DNA from 3 places in the Streptomyces sp. NPDC090798 genome. Region 1 is predicted to be linked to each of the others. Evidence: riboswitches for the same ligand, from Rfam matches in the RefSeq annotation. Region 1 holds a riboswitch; each other region holds the start of a gene.
What was found. A riboswitch is a leader RNA that binds a small molecule or an ion and turns the genes downstream of it on or off. The one in region 1 is predicted to bind S-adenosylmethionine.

Region 1 (5,945 bases):
GTCACTTCGAGGGTGATGAGCAGGCCGTCGAGAATCGTGGGACGCAGAAACCAGTACTGGAACCGGTCCCACTGGAAGAAGGGGTTGGTCGCCAGCCCGTGGACGATCTGGGCGACCACGACGAGCACGACCGCCGAGGCGATCCAGCGGCCGGGGTGGCGCAGGGGCAGCACGCGCTGTGCCGCGGCCGGGCGGGGCTCCGTCGTGCTCAACGGCACGGCGGAGCCCAGGGATTCACTCATGGAGGGCTCCAACGAATGCGGACACACCGCCGCGGCCCGTACGACGGCGGTGCGCGCGGGGACAGACGGATGTCAGGGGGTACGGAGGGGGAGGCTCACCGACAGCACGCCGACAGGGCGGCGGGTGAGGGAGGTCGAGCCGTGCGGACGTTCAATGCCGCGGAAGGCGGAAGCGGTCAGCCCTGACAGAGACGGCGGGCGCCGCGGGAGGGACAACACAGTGCGGTGGCGGGGCAGCCGTGGCGCCGCGAAGCGGTCGTCCCGTCAGCTGCGTACATCGCGTTCACCGTCACCATTCCGCCCCGCTGGGCCTCGAAGGGACCGGAATCGATCCGGTCCGATGCGGCGTAAGTTAGGCATGGCCCCAAACGAATGTCAACGCGCACCGGCCGGAATGACCACGTGGTGAGACCGCGCATATGCCTTCTTGACGGCTCCGCGGACCGCACCGAGACTGACAGGGACGGTCACGATTGTCAGCGCCCGTCGTGCGGGTTCCTCCCGTTCGACGCGGTTATCGGCCCCGGCCCGCTGACAGGCAACCCTTCCACCGCGACGGGGTGCCCCGGGTGACGACCGGGTTCCGCCGGTGCGGCGGGGCAAGCGTGGTCTCGCCTCTCGCGAGCCCCGGACACGGGAGCGATGGGAATGGCCAGGAGGAGCACGAACGGTCTGACCAGGCGCCTGCACATCGATCTGCAGCGGGTCTCCAGCGCGTACTAGTCCATGCGGTTCGTCCAGCGCGTACTGGTCCATGCGGTCCGTCCGGCCAGGCGCGTCCCGCGATCCGGACAGGTCCGTACGTCAGCGCAGTCACTCCGTTCCGCCACCGCCGCCCAACGGGCCGCGGGGGCTTCGACGTTCCCTGGAGAGTCATGCCCAAGACAGTCTCGCTCGCCGCCCCTCGCCCGCACCGCATCCGCAGCCGCATCGGCGTCGGCCTGGCCGGCGGTTTCTACCCGGCGCCGCACCGCTATCAGCTGTACCTCTCCGCGGGCTGTCCGCGTTCGCTGCGCATCTCGGTCACCCTGGAGCTGCTCGGTCTCCACGACTCGGTCGCCACCACGCTGCTGACGCTTCCCGCCGAGACACCTGGCGCGTTCGCCGCACTGCGCGGCGCGTACGAGGCCACCTGGCATCACTACGACGGTCCGCTCACCGCGCCCGCGCTGTGCGACCGTTGGAGCGGACGGATCGTGAGCAACCACACGCCCGACATCCTGCGCGACCTCGCCGGACTGCCGGCCTGTCAGGGCGACGCCCGCCTCCCCCGGCTCAACCCACCGGCCCTCACCGCGGACATCGACGCCTTGCGCGAACTCCTCGACCGCGACGTCACCCCCACCGCGCCGCCGCTTGCGCGCACGACGGCACTCCAGTCGCTGGACCGGCAACTCGCCTCGCACCCCTATGCGTTGGGCGACGAGCTGACGGCCGCGGACGTCGACCTCTGGGTGGCCCTGACCCAACTCGGCCCGACGGAATCCCTCGGCCCGTACGGTCGCCTCCAGGACTACGTACGTCGGCTCGACGCCCACCCGGCCTTCCACGGCAAGGTCCGCTGAGCGCGTACGCCAAAGTCGCCGGGGCCGACAGGGCCGCAGGCCCCGGGCCCCGGGCCCCGGCGCCGCGTCGGCTCAGGCCCTGACGCGGGTGAAGATCAGGCCTTGGCGCGCGTGAAGATCAGGCCTTGGCGCGCGTGAAGATCAGGCCTTGGCGCGCGTGAAGACGAGCGTGCCGGTGACGGTGGTCAGGCCGCGGATCATGCCCATCTGGTTCCAGCCCAGGTCGAACTGGTCGCGGTCCACGGTGAACTCCGTGGTGAGCGTGACGGTGTCGGCGCTCGCCCCGGTCACCCGGCCGGTGACGGGCTGCGGCCGGCTGATGCCGCGCACGGTCAGCTGCCCGTTGATCTCCACGGTGTCGTCCTGACCGAGGACGGCGTCGCGGACGGCGAAGGTGATCGTGGGGTGGCGGTCGGCGTCGAAGAGGTCGGCGGAGCGCAGGTGCTTGTCCCGCTTGGCGTTCTTCGTGTCCAGGGACGCGACGTCCAGGGTGATGGTGCCGCGAGCGGTCCCGTCGGGCTGGACCTCGCCCTCTCCGGTTACTCCGGTGAAGGTGCCCTTCACCGTGACCATGCCCCACATCGTCTTGTGCTTGATGGCGACGGCGGTACGGGCGGGGTCGAGCTGCCACAGGCCGGTTTCGACGGCGACGGTCACGAGAGTTCTCCAGACGGTTACGGGCGGTGCACAGGAGCGCGCGACGCACGGGGCGCGCGGCACACGGGGACTGTGGGGACAACGCAGTCATCCAAATTTGGATGACCCCACGCTAGCCGGTTCTTCAAATTTGGACAACCGGTAGACTGTGACACTATGGCCGACCCTTCCGCCCCCGCTGACCTGCCCGAACGTGATCCGTCGGGCGACTGTGAGCTGCTGCCCGCCCCGCTGCGGGCGTGGATGCGTCTCCTGGCGGCGGCGGGGGCGATCGAGCAGCAGCTGCGTGCCCGCGTCAAGGACACCCTCGACGTCTCGCACGACGAGTTCCTGGTGCTGTGTCTGCTGGCCGACCAGCCCGGATCCAGCCTGCGGATGACCCAGATCGCGGAACTACTGGGACGCCCCAAGACGCGGCTGACCTATCAGGTGGCGTGTCTGCAGCACGCGGGACTGATCACGCGGCGTTCGGCGTGCGGCGACCGGCGCGGTATCGAGGTGGCCCTCACGGACAAGGCGCGCCGGCTGCTGCGCGAGTCCACGGGCCCGCTGGCCGATGCCGTCTCGCAGGCCATCGCGCAGACGGCCTGCGCGCAGCGGTACGAGGCACTGCACGACCTGTTGCCACCCTCGCCGCATCCCGGTGCGGACTCCGGGCAGGTCGAGGGTGGCGATCAGGCCCCCGAGGGGCCGAGCAAGTAGCCCCTTCAGGTCCGGACAGGCCTACGGGGCACGGAGTCGCGCGCCGTCCGGCGGATCAGAACCCGGGGAAGACCCGTCGCAGGTCGTCCAGGGTGAGGGTGTCGCCCTTGAGGGTCACCTCGGCCGGGGTGTGGGCGGCGGCATGGCGGCCGGTGACGAGCCGCAGCCACCACTCGGCCGGTGCGCTCAGGACGGCGTCGGGCTCGGCAGGCTCGTCGGTGAGCGCGACCGCGTCGGCCAGGTCGAGCCCGAACGCGCGCCGGGGAGCGGTGGTGCGGACGGCGAGGCGAACCTGCCGGCCGCCGAGGGCATCGACCTTGCCGAGGAAGCCTATGAGCAGGCCGGCCTGGTCGAGGAGCGGCTCGACCGCGGCGGGCGCCAGGACCGCCGTACGGTCGAAGGCCACCTCCACGTCCCAGGTGTGGTGGGTGAACTCGCCGAGCCGCAGACCCGCCACCGTGGTGACGTCCACGGGCGCGGGCAGGAAGCCGAGGTCCACCCGGAGTTCGGCACGGGCCCGCGGGTCGAGAGCCTCGTACCCGCGCACCAGCGCCTCGTTGGCGGTCACGAAGGTCTCGGCGCGCTCGACCGGGGACATCGCGTCCCAGCGCGCCCACACCGACTTGTTGAAGTCGCCGCCCTTGGGCCCGGTGCCGTTCAGCGCGCCCTCCAGGGAGGCCAGGCCGATCTCCGCGCCGCTGCCCAGGTGGCTGAGGACCTGGGACACGTCCCACTCCGACGCCCCGGACGGCCGGGTGAGGTCGGCGGTGGCGAGCCCGTGCACCACGGCGGTGAGGTAGTCGTGTCCGCCGCGCAGGGCGTCGATGGTCTGGTCGGCACGGTCGTTCATGTCTCAACTCCATTGAGATGGAAGCGGTTTGTGTCGGTACGGAGGGTTTCAAGGGTTCACACCGCGGTCTGGAAGGACCGCTTGGAGAAGCCCATCATGAATCCTTCGCCGGTGGTACGCGCCGCCCGGTCGGCACGTCGGACGGGCGTACGGCATACCGGGCGCCCTGGTCCGGAAGGCCGCGACGTGTTCGTCGGCGTCGCCGCGGGCGAGCGCGTCGGCGACCCAGGCGTCGAAGTCCGAGGACCGGCCCGGCACTTCGCCCTCCGTCAGCATCTCGCGGGTGATGAAGGGCAGCCCTCGCGCTCTTCCTCCCGGTCGGCAAGGGGCAGACCGGCAAGGCCTCCGGGGCCAACGGCATCGTCCGTGAGATCGGCGGTGCCCTCGGTATCGCGGTCCTCGGCTCGGTCCTCGGCGCCCGCGGCGGCATGGGCACGCCCCAGCGGTTCATCGACGGTGCGCTGAGCAGGAGCCGCGGTGCCCTCGTGGCGCTCCGGGCGCGGCGCGTCGCTGACCGCCGCGCCGCCGCAGCCTCCATCCTGGCCTGGTGCGGGCGCCCGTACCCGCCCACGCAGGTTCCGCGCCGCGCCCACCCACGGAGAGCCATGGCCGCCGACAGCACGCCCACCGCCGACGACGCCCCCGTCCGGGCAAGCGCCGGCGCGCTCCTGCGCCGGCCGAAGCTGTGGCTGGTGCCGACCGTGCTGTGCGGTCTGCTGGCGTTCCTGCTCTCACTGCTCTACATGGGCGGCATCGTGAACCCGAACGGGGAGCTGCGCCACCTGCCGATCGGCATCGTCAACACCGACCAGGGCAGACCGCTGCCCGGGCAGAACACGAACCTCGGCACACAGATCACCCGCTCCATCACCGCCGACACCTCCGGCAAGGCCGACTGGCAACTCCTCACCCGCGCCGAGGCCCAGGACAGACTGGCCTCCGGCAAGATCTACGGCGCCTTGGTCGTCCCCGCCGACTTCACCACCGTCACCGCCGCCCTCACCACGGCGAACGCCAGCACCCGGCCCACCCTGACGGTGCTCACCAACCCGGGCATGGGCAGCCTCGGCTCCTCCCTCGCGAGCCGGATCGCCCAACAGGCCGCCCAGCAGGCCTCCCTGGCCGTCGGCGAGCAGCTGATGGACTCCCCCGCCACCGCACAGGCCGACGCCACCACCCGCCTCGTGCTGACCGACCCCGTCGCCGTCACCACCCAGGTCGGCCACCCCATCGGCGACCACAGCGGCCTGGGACTGAGCGCGTTCTACTACACCCTGCTCCTCGTCCTCGCCGGGTTCCTCGGCGGCAACGTCATCAGCAACGGCGTCGACACCGGCCTCGGCTACGCCGACAACGAGATCGGCCCCTGGCACGCCCGACGTCCCACCGTGCCCATCAGCCGCACCCAGACGCTGCTGCTGAAGATGGCCATGACCGCGGGGATCACCGTCCTCACCACCACACTGGTCATGATCGCCACGGTCGGGATCCTCGGCATGGACGCCTCGCACCTGCCGCTGCTGTGGATCTACTCCTACTGCGCGTCACTGGCCGTCGGCCTGGGCGTGCAGGCCATCAACGCCGCCTTCGGGGGCATCGGCCAGCTCGTCTCCATGTTCGTGTTCATCGTCCTGGGCCTGCCCTCCTCCGGTTCCACCGTCCCCCTCGAAGCCGTCCCGGGCTTCTACCGTTTCCTGAGCGTCTTCGAACCCATGCGCCAACTCAGCGTCGGTGTCCGCGCCATCCTCTTCTTCGACGCCCGCGCCGACGCCGGCCTCACCCGCGCCTGGATCATGATCGCCGTCGGCGCCGCCCTCGCCCTCCTCTTCGGCCTCGCCATGACCCGCTACTACGACCGCAAGGGCCTGCACCGCCTCACCCCCCAACCCTCCGACTGATCCCGTGGAAGACGTCACGCGAGAGGGGACG
Region 2 (5,945 bases), on a different contig from region 1:
AGGGCGAGACGGTCGAGGAGATCTCCGGTCTCGTCCGGACGATGTACGAGCACGCCAATGTGATCGAGGTGCCGGGGGACACGGTCGACATCGTCGGTACGGGCGGTGACGGCGCGAAGACGGTGAACATCTCCACGATGTCGTCGATCGTCGTGGCCGGGACCGGTGCCAAGGTCGTCAAGCACGGCAACCGGGCCGCGTCCTCCGCGTCCGGTGCCTCGGACGTCCTGGAGAAGCTCGGCGTCAATCTGGACCTGACGACGAAGCGGGTGGCCGAGGTCGCGGAGGAGGCCGGGATCACCTTCTGCTTCGCGGTGAAGTTCCATCCGGCGCTACGTCATGTCGCGGCGGCGCGGGGGCAGTTGGGGATCCGGACCACGTTCAACGTGCTGGGGCCGCTGACGAACCCGGCGAAGGTGAAGGCGCAGGCCGTGGGAGTCGCGGACCTGCGCATGGCGCCGATCGTGGCGGGCGTGTTCGCCGAGCGCGGCAACTCCTCGCTCGTCTTCCGCGGTGACGACGGCCTGGACGAGCTGACCACCACCGCGACGTCCCGGGTCTGGGTCGTCCGCGACGGCAAGGTCACCGAGGAGCGCTTCGACCCGCGTGACGTCGGCCTCGAACTCGTCCCCGTGGAGGCCCTGCGCGGCGCCGACGCGTCCTACAACGCGGACGTCGCCCGTCGCCTGCTCAACGGCGAGACGGGGCCCGTACGGGATGCTGTGCTCCTGAACTCCGCGGCGGCCCTCGTCGCCCTGTCCCCGACCGACGCACCACTCGCGGACCAGCTCCGCGCCGGCATGGCGAAGGCGGCGGAGGCGATCGACTCGGGGGCGGCGAAGCGGACGCTGGAACGCTGGGTGGCAGCGAGCCAGTCGTAGCCCGGGTCCTTCGACCGCAAGCCGATGGAGCGTGCTCCCCGCCCGCCCCGGCCTTAGTCGTCCGCGGTCCGGTGGAGCTTGCTCGCGCAGTTCCCCGCGCCCCTGGTGCGGGGCTGCGCCCCGAGTTCCCCGTGCTCCTTCAGGGGCGCGGGGAACTGCGCGATCTTTTGGGGGTCTGGGGGCGGAGCCCCCAGGTAGGGATGGGACGGGTAGGGGCGGCGGGGGCGAGGAACGTGGGAGCCCGGCCCGGCGTCCCGGTATGCGGACAGTGGGGTTGCGGGCGGAAGATCTTGTGGCAGGATGCCGTATCAGGTCATGAGCGACAGCCATCAGGCCCCGGCCGGCTGTCCGGCAACCCTCCGTCCGTGGCGGGGTGCCCCGGGTGAAGACCAGGCCGTAGGCAGCGAGGTCTACGGCAAGCGCGGACCCCTCGAGAATCCCAGGGGTCCTGGTCGTTCGAGGGAGCCTTCTGTGAGCAAGCGAATGCGATAGGGCGTAGAGCCCCGCCTCCGCACACCCTTTTGCCTTTCCTCCCTGCGCCGAGCCGTGCAGTCGCACACCCGTACCCCCGTGCACCCGGCCCGCGCAGCGATTCCGCCTGCCTCTCACAGGAGCTCGCCATGTCTGTCCCCACCGCTGCCGCCGACCAGACAGTTTGTGCACCCCTGCCCGTTCTGGGCCGAGACGTCACCGTCCCGCTCGTGACCGGCGGCGAGGTCACCTACGCCGCGCTCGACTACGCCGCCAGCGCCCCCGCCCTCCAGCGGGTGTGGGACGACGTCGCCGCGTACGCCCCGTACTACGGCAGCGTGCACCGCGGCGCCGGGTACCTCTCCCAGCTGTCCACCGACCTCTTCGAGAACGCCCGCAGGACCGTCGCGGAGTTCCTCGACTGCCGGGGCGAGGACCAGGTCGTCTTCACCCGCTCCACCACCGACTCCCTCAACCTGCTCGCCGCCACCCTTCCGGCCGACTGCCAGGTGTTCGTCTTCGAGACGGAACACCACGCCTCGCTGCTGCCGTGGAAGGACGCCCGGGTCACCTACCTCAACGCGCCCCGCACTCCGCAGGAGGCCGTCACGGCCCTGGAGCGGGCCCTCGCCGCCCGCGATCCCTACGGCCCGGCCCTGGTCTGCGTCACCGGCGCCTCGAACGTCACCGGCGAACTGTGGCCGGTGCGCGAGCTGGCCGCCGCCGCGCACGCGCACGGTGCCCGGATCGTCCTGGACGCCGCCCAGCTCGCCCCGCACCACCCGGTGTCGGTGCGGGACCTCGACGTCGACTGGGTCGCCTTCTCCGGGCACAAGCTGTACGCGCCGTTCGGCTCCGGCGTGCTCGCCGGCCGCGCCGACTGGCTGCGCGAGGCCGAGCCGTACCTCGCGGGCGGCGGCGCCAGCCGCAAGGTCACGCGGCGGGCGGACGGCGGCGTGGACGTGGAGTGGCACGAGAGCGCGGCCCGGCACGAGGCCGGTTCGCCGAACGTGATCGGCGCCTACTCCATCGCCGCCGCCTGCAAGGCGCTGACCGAGGCCGGTTTCGACACGCTCGTCGCCCGCGAGGAGCGGCTGATCGGGGCCGTCCGTGCCGGTCTGGCCGAGGTGCCCGAGGTCCGCGTCCTGTCGCTGTTCGGCGACGACGCCCCGCGCGTCGGCGTCATCTCGTTCGTCGTCGAGGGATGGAACAGCTCGCACTTCGCGGCCGCGCTGTCCGCCGAGTACGGGATCGGGGTGCGGGACGGTCTCTTCTGCGCCCACCCGCTGGTGCGCACGCTGCTCGGCAGCGATCCGCAGACACAGGGGGAGTGCGGGGCGCCCGAGGCGGCGCCCGGGGAGAAGTCCCTCAACGCGATCCGCGTCAGCTTCGGGGCCGGTACGCCCGACGAGCATGTCGAGCGGTTCGTGCGTGCGGTCAAGGAACTGGTGCGCGACGGTGCGAAGTGGAACTACCGCACGGAGGACGGCCGCTGCGTCCCGGCGGTCTGACGGCGCGGGCGGTAGGTGGGGGCTCCGCCCCCACACCCCCGAAGGAGATCGCGCACCTGTCCCTAGCTGTCGAGGCCGATGGCGAACGCGGCCTCCAGGTCGTGCTGTGAGTACGTGCGGAACGCGACGTGGGTGTCCGTCGCCTCGACGCCGGGGATCTTGCTGATCTTGCCGGGGATGACGTCCGCCAGGTCGTCATGGGCCTTCACCCGGACCATGGCGATCAAGTCGTACGTACCGGTGACGGAGAAGACCTCGCTGACGCTGTCCAGCGCGGCGATCGACTCGGCGATCTCGGGGATCCGGTCCACGCTGGTCTTGATGAGCACGATCGCGGTGATCACGGCTGGTTTTCTCCCTCGGGGGCTGCTGCTGGGGTTTTCACTCTAGTCGGCCGCCCGAACCGCACCCACGCGTAGACGAACCCCAGCGAGAAGCCCACCAGGTGGGCCAGATAGGCGACCCCTGGGCCCGAGGGGCTGCGGCCCGCCGCCAGCCATTGCAGGGTCACCCAGAAGGGCAGCACGACCCAGGCGGGGAAGCGCAGCGGCAGGAAGAAGAGGAACGGGAAGAGACTGGTCACCCGGGCCCTGGGGAACAGGTACAGGAACGCTCCGAGGACCGCGGAGATCGCCCCCGAGGCGCCGACCAGGGTCTGCTCGGAGCCGGAGTTGGCGATCGCGTAACCCAGCAGAGCCAGGTAGCCGCAGACCACGTAGAAGACGGCGAACTGGACGTGGCCCATGCGTTCCTCGGTCATCGCTCCGAAGACGTAGAAGAAGAGCATGTTGCCCAGGAGGTGGAGCCAGCTGCCATGGATGAACAGGGCCGTGGCCGGGGTGAGCCAGGCGCTCGGGATCCCGTCGAAGAGCTCGGCGGGGATCACGCCCCAGCGCCGGAAGTAGGCCCGCTGGGCGACCACCAGCGCGTCCCCGGTGCCGAACGACGGATTGAGTCCGGAGGCGGGGCTGATCAGGAAGATCAGGCAGCACAGGAAGATCAGTCCGTACGTCACCGGCGCGGACTGACCGCGCATCGTCCTGCCGACCGCCGTACCCCAGGTGCTGATCATGGGACAGAGCATGACGTAACCGGACCGATGCGCACAGAGTGCCTCGCCGCCGTGGACGGCCGAGCGTCGAGTACCCGCCAGGCCGTAGGGTAACGAGCCACACGCGCCGGAGACCGGTGTTGGACGGACACTAGAAGGAAAGCGACTGCCACATGACGGTTCCCCTCCCGACCGCCGAGACTCGCTGGCGCTGCACGCTCTGCGGCAACCTCACGCGATTCGACGTGACCCGCTCGTCCAAGGTCGTCGAGTATGTGCACCTCGACCTGGCCGGTGAGCCGAACGTCGAGGAGCGCAAGGTGGTCAGTGAGACCATCGAGTCGGTGCGCTGCCGGTGGTGCAACGCGGTGGACCAGGTGGAACTGGTGGACAGGCCGGGTGCCGGCTCCTGAGGGAGCGGGCCCCGCACAGACATTGGGGTGACGGATGGTGGAGACCACAGGCGGGGAGCCGGACGACGGCGCCGCTGAGGTGCTCGACCGCCCGCTGCCCGACGGGGTGCGCCGGCGGGTCGTACAGATCGTGTCGGACGGCTTCGGCGGGTTGACCGTTGCCGAATTGCCTGCCCAATTGCGGCAGTATGCGCGGTTCGCCCCCAACCGGCGGGCGAAGTTCGCCGGCAACGCCATGGCCGCCGCGCTGGAGACCGATCCGCTGTTCCGGCAGCGTATCGCCGAGAAGCTCAGAGAGACGCAGCCGGAGCTCGCCGGCGCCCTCGATTCGGGTGCGCCGCCGCCGGCCGCGGATCCGCTGGACGTGGCGGCCGCGGCCTATGTGTTGCGCCCCACGGGCTGGGTGAAGCTGGTGACCGCCGCGGGCGAGGAGGCCCTGCGGGCGGACGCCGAGCGCGCGGACGACGAGAGCCGGGCGGAGCTGGAGCGGCTGCGCGAGGAGCTCGCACAGGCGCGTGGTCAGACCAAGGCCGAAACCGAGCGCTTGCGCACGGAGTTGGAGTCCGCGAAAAGGGAAGCGGAATCGCTTCACCGCAAGTTGCGTGGCGCCCTCAGTGACGTCAAGCGGGGCGAGGCCGCGCTGCGCAAGCTGCAGGGCGAGATGGACACCGTGCGGGCGGACGGGCAGGCGCACGTGTCCGCCGCCGAGAGCGAGACCCGGCGGCTCAAGGCGCGGCTCTCGGAGGCCGAGGCGGCCCTGGAGGCCACCCGTAAGGCGGCGCGCGAGGGTCGCAGTGTCGAGGACATGCGCGTACGGCTGTTGCTCGACACCGTGCTGGAGGCGGCCCAGGGGCTGCGCCGGGAGCTCGCGCTGCCGCCCGTGTCCGTACGGCCGGCGGAGACCGTGGACGCGGTCGAACCGGGGCGCATGACGCCCAAGGACATCGCGGCCCGTGCCCTGTCCGAAAATGATCCCGCGATCCTCGACCAGCTGCTCGCGCTGCCGCAGGCGCATCTGGTCGTCGACGGCTACAACGTCACCAAGACCGGCTATCCGCAGATGCCGCTGGAGAAGCAGCGGCTCAGGCTGCTGGGGCAGCTCTCGCAGCTCGCCGCGCAGACCGGGGCCGAGGTGACGTGTGTCTTCGACGGGGCCGAGCTGGCGGCGCCCGTGCTGCTCGCGCCGCCGCGCGGGGTGCGGGTGCTGTTCTCCAAAGCGGGTGTCACGGCGGACGAGTTGATCCGCCAGCTGGTGCGCGCCGAGCCGCCCGGGCGGCCCGTCATCGTCGTCTCCACCGACCGTGAGGTGGCCGACGGGATCGCCAAGGCGGGCGCCCGCCCGGTCGCCTCCGTGGTGCTTCTCAAGCGCTTTTCGCGCGGCTGAAACGGCCGTCGGCGTTCTGCGCCGTACGCCCCAAAGGGCCCGTACGTCCCATCCGTAACATCCAGGCGTTGTGCCCGAATTGGCGAAACCTTCACGCAACGTAGCGTCAGGCTGGCATCACTGCATGTGAGTTGAGTGCAAAGAATGCGCTGGGTGACTAAGAATTTTCAGGTTTGGATTTGAACTGATCACAGGAAGGTCACTAGGGTCTGGGCTCGAACCTCCGCTCGGGTG
Region 3 (5,945 bases), on a different contig from region 1:
CCGGCGCCGTCCACGATCGTGGTCTCGTCCTTGGTGATGACGACCTTGCGGGCACGGCCCAGCAGGTCCAGACCCGCGTTCTCCAGCTTGAGGCCGACCTCCTCGGAGATGACCTCGCCGCCCGTGAGGATGGCGATGTCGCCGAGCATGGCCTTGCGGCGGTCACCGAAGCCCGGAGCCTTGACGGCGACGGACTTGAAGGTGCCACGGATCTTGTTGACGACCAGGGTCGACAGGGCCTCGCCCTCGACGTCCTCGGCGATGATCAGCAGCGGCTTGCCGGACTGCATGACCTTCTCGAGAAGCGGCAGCAGGTCCTTGACGTTGCTGATCTTCGAGTTGGCGATCAGGATGTACGGGTCGTCGAGGACGGCCTCCATACGCTCCATGTCGGTGGCGAAGTACGCCGAGATGTAGCCCTTGTCGAAGCGCATACCCTCGGTGAGCTCGAGCTCCAGACCGAAGGTCTGGGACTCCTCGACGGTGATGACGCCTTCCTTGCCGACCTTGTCCATCGCCTCGGCGATGAGCTCGCCGATCTGGGTGTCGGCGGCGGAGATGGAGGCCGTGGAAGCGATCTGCTCCTTGGTCTCGACATCCTTGGCCTGCTCGAGCAGGGCACCGGAGACGGCCTCGACGGCCTTCTCGATACCGCGCTTGAGAGCCATCGGGTTGGCGCCGGCGGCTACGTTGCGCAGGCCCTCGCGGACGAGCGCCTGGGCGAGGACGGTCGCGGTGGTCGTACCGTCACCGGCGACGTCGTCCGTCTTCTTGGCGACTTCCTTGACCAGCTCGGCGCCGATCTTCTCGTACGGGTCCTCGAGCTCGATCTCCTTGGCGATGGAAACACCATCGTTGGTGATCGTGGGGGCGCCCCACTTCTTCTCGAGGACGACGTTGCGGCCCTTGGGGCCAAGGGTGACCTTGACGGCGTCGGCGAGCTGGTTCATCCCGCGCTCGAGACCGCGCCGTGCCTCCTCGTCGAACGCGATGATCTTGGCCATGTGAAGTGGTCCTCCCGGACTGGGGTGGATTGCTCCGGACCGCGCTGGCGCCCGCGACGGACGGCCTGCCTGCCCCGTGGTTCCTTGCACCACCTGGCCTGCGGGCCTCACCGACCCGGTCCTTCGTTATCACTCTCACCTTCAGAGTGCTAACGCCAATGATTAGCACTCGCCCCTGCCGAGTGCAAGCGCCTCACCTTGATCCGCAGGTGAGAAGGGGCGCGCAACCCGCGCGTCGCGCCGGGGCGCGAGCGGGCCCGCGCCGACGGTCCGGACAGCCGCGCCGCCGGACGGACAGACCGAAGGGCTCGCACCCCATGGGATACGAGCCCTTCGTCACGTCGAACAGTCAGTCGGCGCGTGCTTCAGCTGGTCGCGAGTCGGACCATGTCCGCCTGCGGCCCTTTCTGGCCCTGCGAGATCTCGAAATCGACCCGCTGACCCTCTTCCAGGGTGCGGTAGCCGTCCATCTGAATCGCGCTGTAGTGGACGAATACATCCGCACCACCGTCGACCGCGATGAAGCCGTACCCCTTCTCCGCGTTGAACCACTTGACGGTGCCCTGAGCCATGCCTAACTCCCCTATTACTGGCCCTTGCACAGGACCGCACTTCGCGGACCCGGGTCAGACCTCACCCCCCAACGGTTGGGGGTGTGCGCCGGAACGCGTCGACCGCGGCTGAATGTATCTGTCCAACTGCCGTCTGCAACAGGTCAATCGGACGAGAATTCCGGGCACGACTGATCGGGAATATGGGGAGAATTTGCGAATATTCAGGGCAAGTCGGGCCCCATAAAAGCCATATAAGGCTCAAAAACGCGGGACACTTTGGCTACTTCTTGCCGGACTTCGGGCGCGAACTCATATGCGCCCGGCATGCGAAGTGGAGCGGGTTCCCCAACTGTACCGCGCTCAACCATGCAGAATTGCCCCCTCCGCTTCTCTCACGGAGGGGGCAATTCGATGAACTCTCGGTAATTGGCATTACCAAGGGTAACAATCTCACCCTGGGTAACGGCCCGCGAGGCGGTCAGCCACCGGCGACGGCGGGGATGATCGAGACGCCCGCGCCGTCCGGCGTCGCCGTCTCCAGGCCCTGCTCGAAACGGACGTCGTCGTCGTTCACGTAGACGTTGACGAACCGGCGCAGCTTGCCCTGGTCGTCCAGGACGCGCGCGGCGATACCCGTGTGGTTCTTCTCCAGGTCCGCGATGACCTCACCGAGGGTCCCACCCTCGGCCGTCACCTCGGCCTGACCACCGGTGTAGGTGCGCAGGATGGTGGGGATGCGGACGTTGACGCTCATGCGGTGACCTCCCGGTCGGATTTTGGCGTACGGATGGGGAGCGCCCCGTCAGGGGCGCGGGGAACTGCGCGACCAGCCCCCACCAGCCCGCAGCCGAAAGACAGCCCTTCCAACGAAGCGCTTACGCAAGCCCAGCTTCCCGGAAGGAGTCCAGGCTCGGACGAATGGTCGCCGTCAGACCCGTACCGGCCACCGCGTCCAGCGTCTTCAGACCATCACCGGTGTTCAGGACCACGGTCGTCAGACTCGGGTCGAGCAGCCCGTTCTCGATCAGCTTCTTGGTGACACCCACGGTCACCCCGCCCGCCGTCTCCGCGAAGATCCCCTCGGTACGCGCGAGCAACTTGATCGCGTCGACGACCTGCTCGTCGTTCACGTCCTCCACGGCCCCACCCGTGCGCCGCGCGATGTCCAGCACGTACGGCCCGTCGGCCGGGTTGCCGATGGCGAGCGACTTGGCGATGGTGTTCGGCTTCTGGGGCCGTACGACGTCGTGGCCCGCCTTGTAGGCGACGGACACCGGCGAGCAGCCCTCGGCCTGGGCGCCGAAGATCTTGTACGGCTTGTCCTCGACCAGTCCGAGCTTGATCAGCTCCTGAAGACCCTTGTCGATCTTCGTGAGCTGGGAGCCGGAGGCGATGGGGATCACCAGCTGGTCGGGGAGCTTCCACCCCAGCTGCTCGCAGATCTCGTACGCGAGGGTCTTGGAGCCCTCCGCGTAGTACGGCCGCAGGTTGACGTTGACGAAGCCCCAGCCCTCGCCGGCCGGGTCGCCGATCAGCTCGGAGCAGAAGCGGTTCACGTCGTCGTAGTTGCCCTCGATGCCGACGAGCTCGCCGCCGTAGATCGCGGCCATGACGACCTTGCCCTGCTCCAGGTCGTGCGGGATGAACACGCAGGAGCGGAAGCCGGCGCGGGCGGCGGCGGCACCCACGGCGCCGGCGAGGTTGCCGGTGGAGGAGCAGGAGAGGGTGGTGAAGTCGAACGCGCGGGCGGCCTCGATGGCCTGGGCGACGACGCGGTCCTTGAAGGAGTGCGTCGGGTTGCCGGAGTCGTCCTTGACGAAGAGCTTGCCGGCCTCGACGCCCAGCTCGCGGGCGAGGTTGTCGGCCTTGACGAGCTTGGTCCAGCCGGGGTTGATGTTCGGCTTGTCGGCGACGTCGGCCGGGACGGGCAGCAGCGGCGCGTAGCGCCAGATGTTCGCGGGGCCCGCTTCGATGCGCGCCCGGAGCTCTTCGGTTTCGTAGGCCGAGAAGTCGTACGCGATCTCCAGCGGGCCGAAACACTCCTCGCAGGCGAAGACCGGGCCGAGCGGCACGCGGTGCCCGCACTCGCGGCAGGAAAGCGCGGCGGCGGGTCCGAGATCCACACCGACTACGGTGGTGGTGTCGCCCGCGACAGGGTTCGTGGTGCTTGCAACGGTCGAACTTGCAACAGTCTGCGCAGCCATGGAGGCGAGGCCCTTTCTCCTCATCTTCCTCACGACGCACTTCGCCGTGAGACGGATTTGGCACCTTCCCTAGCCGGGAGCCTCGCCACATCAATGTGACAGGAACCAGCTGGAGGGTTGCCGGGGCTTCATCGGGCCGTATCCCTCTGCCCCTCTGGATGAGCGGTATTCGGTTGTGTCGTGCGGTGGTGCGGTGGTCCGCAAATGATCTACGACATGCGATGGTCATCCGCGTTGTTCAAGACTGTAACCGAAGGCCAGGACAGTTGAGATAGTCGTCCGAACCGCGAGATGGATCACACCGTGAGACACCGGGTGATCAGACAGTGAGGAGCCGCAGACTGTGCTGAAGGAAACTGAGCGCTGGCTGAGCAATCGCTCCTGGTCCGTGACCGATCGCCCGCTCCACCAACTCATGTCCGCCAAACGGGCCACGGGCTCCTCGGTGAGCGTCGTCCTGCCGGCGCTGAACGAGGAGGAGACGGTCGGCGAGATCGTCGCCATCATCCGCCACGACCTGATGCAGCAGGTGCCCCTCGTCGACGAGATCGTCGTCATCGACTCGGGCTCGACCGACCGCACCTCGGAGGTGGCCGCCGCGGCGGGCGCGCGCGTGGTGCACCGGGACGAGATCCTGCCGCGCATCCCGACCGTGCCCGGCAAGGGCGAGGTGCTGTGGCGTTCCCTCCTCGTGACGAGCGGGGACATCATCTGTTTCATCGACGCGGACCTGAAGGAGTTCTCCTCGGACTTCGTCGCCGGGATCGTGGGACCGCTGCTCACCGAGCCCGGTGTGGACCTCGTCAAGGCGATGTACGACCGTCCGCTCGGCGGTGCGGCGGGCCAGGGCGGCCGGGTCACCGAACTCATGGCCCGCCCCCTCCTCAACATGCACTGGCCGCAGCTGGCCGGCTTCGTGCAGCCGCTCGGCGGGGAGTACGCGGCCCGCCGCTCGCTGCTCGAACAGCTCCCCTTCCCCGTCGGGTACGGGATCGAGCTGGGCATGCTGGTCGACGCCCTGCACCTGGTGGGCCTGGACGCGCTCGCCCAGGTCGACGTGGGCGTGCGCAAGCACCGCCACCAGGACGGGCAGGCACTGGGCCGGATGTCCGCCGCGATCTACCGCACGGCCCAGCTCCGGCTGGCCCGCGGCCACCTGATCCGCCCGGCCCTCACCCAGTTCGAACGGGGCGGGGACGGTTTCGAGCCGCGCACGTACTCGGTGGACACGGAGGAACGTCCCCCGATGGTCGAAATCGCCGAGTACCAGAAACGAAGGGCGGCGTAGCAGCGCCCCCGCAAGGGGCGCGGGGAACTGCGCGCTCAGCCCCCACCGGCCGGAAGATCACATACGACCCCTCATATGGCCAACGGGAACGTTTGAGCGTTTCCATGCGGGGCTAAGTTTCGAGGCATGGTTTCAACGCAAGGCGCCCACCACATCCTCGTCGCGTCCAACCGCGGCCCGGTCACCTACGAGGTCCAGGAGGACGGCTCGCTGCGCGCCAAGCGCGGTGGCGGCGGGCTGGTCTCGGGCCTCTCCGCGATCGGGCCGGACGCGGGGGCCCTGTGGGTGTGCTCGGCGCTCGGCGACGGCGACCGCGAGGCGGTCCGGCGCGGGGTCGCCGAGGAGGGCGTACGGATGCTGGACATCGACGCCGACGTGCACGCGGACGCGTACAACGGCATCGCGAACTCCGTGCTGTGGTTCGTCCACCACATGCTGTACCAGACCCCGCTGGAGCCGGTCTTCGACGCGGAGTTCCGGCGCCAGTGGGCGTCGTACGAGGCATACAACCGCGCGTTCGCCGAAGCGCTGGCCGCGGAGGCGGCGCAGGGCGCGGTGGCGATCGTCCAGGACTACCACCTGACCCTCGTCCCCGGGATGCTGCGCGAGCTCCGCCCCGACCTGCGGATCGGCCACTTCTCGCACACCCCCTGGGCGCCGGTCGACTACTTCCGGATACTGCCCGACGACATCGCCGAGCAGGTGCTGCGCGGCATGCTCGGCGCGGACCGGCTCGGCTTCCTCACCCGGCGCTGGGCGGACGCGTTCACCGCCTGCTGCGACGCGCTCGTCGGCGGGCTCGGCGACACCCGGATCGGCGTGCACGGGCTCGGCGCGGACGCCGACTTCCTGCGCAGGCGCTCGCACGAGGCGGACGTCGCGGACCGTATGGCCG

Region 2: another riboswitch for S-adenosylmethionine. It lies ahead of ACIQTP_RS19250 (aminotransferase class V-fold PLP-dependent enzyme); the one in region 1 lies ahead of ACIQTP_RS07235 (putative leader peptide).
Region 3: another riboswitch for S-adenosylmethionine. It lies ahead of thrC (threonine synthase); the one in region 1 lies ahead of ACIQTP_RS07235 (putative leader peptide).

What each region holds. Positions count from the first base shown of each region.
Region 1 covers NZ_JBIVXA010000002.1:664,364-670,308, forward strand. The annotation lists gene ACIQTP_RS07230 (amino acid ABC transporter permease) at 1-242, opposite strand, end outside; SAM riboswitch class IV at 708-854, shown strand; gene ACIQTP_RS07235 (putative leader peptide) at 891-965, shown strand; gene ACIQTP_RS07240 (glutathione S-transferase C-terminal domain-containing protein) at 1,118-1,807, shown strand; gene ACIQTP_RS07245 (YceI family protein) at 1,949-2,464, opposite strand; gene ACIQTP_RS07250 (MarR family winged helix-turn-helix transcriptional regulator) at 2,621-3,166, shown strand; gene ACIQTP_RS07255 (maleylpyruvate isomerase family mycothiol-dependent enzyme) at 3,222-4,016, opposite strand; gene ACIQTP_RS07260 (YhgE/Pip domain-containing protein) at 4,622-5,914, shown strand.
Region 2 covers NZ_JBIVXA010000008.1:120,557-126,501, reverse strand. The annotation lists gene trpD (anthranilate phosphoribosyltransferase) at 1-881, shown strand, start outside; SAM riboswitch class IV at 1,193-1,309, shown strand; gene ACIQTP_RS19250 (aminotransferase class V-fold PLP-dependent enzyme) at 1,502-2,863, shown strand; gene ACIQTP_RS19245 (Lrp/AsnC family transcriptional regulator) at 2,926-3,207, opposite strand; gene ACIQTP_RS19240 (rhomboid family intramembrane serine protease) at 3,204-3,935, opposite strand; gene ACIQTP_RS19235 (hypothetical protein) at 4,088-4,327, shown strand; gene ACIQTP_RS19230 (NYN domain-containing protein) at 4,362-5,711, shown strand.
Region 3 covers NZ_JBIVXA010000013.1:60,491-66,435, reverse strand. The annotation lists gene groL (chaperonin GroEL) at 1-1,004, opposite strand, end outside; gene ACIQTP_RS27295 (cold-shock protein) at 1,370-1,576, opposite strand; gene ACIQTP_RS27290 (MoaD/ThiS family protein) at 2,037-2,312, opposite strand; gene thrC (threonine synthase) at 2,434-3,762, opposite strand; SAM riboswitch class I at 3,780-3,927, opposite strand; gene ACIQTP_RS27280 (glucosyl-3-phosphoglycerate synthase) at 4,106-5,050, shown strand; gene ACIQTP_RS27275 (trehalose-6-phosphate synthase) at 5,177-5,945, shown strand, end outside.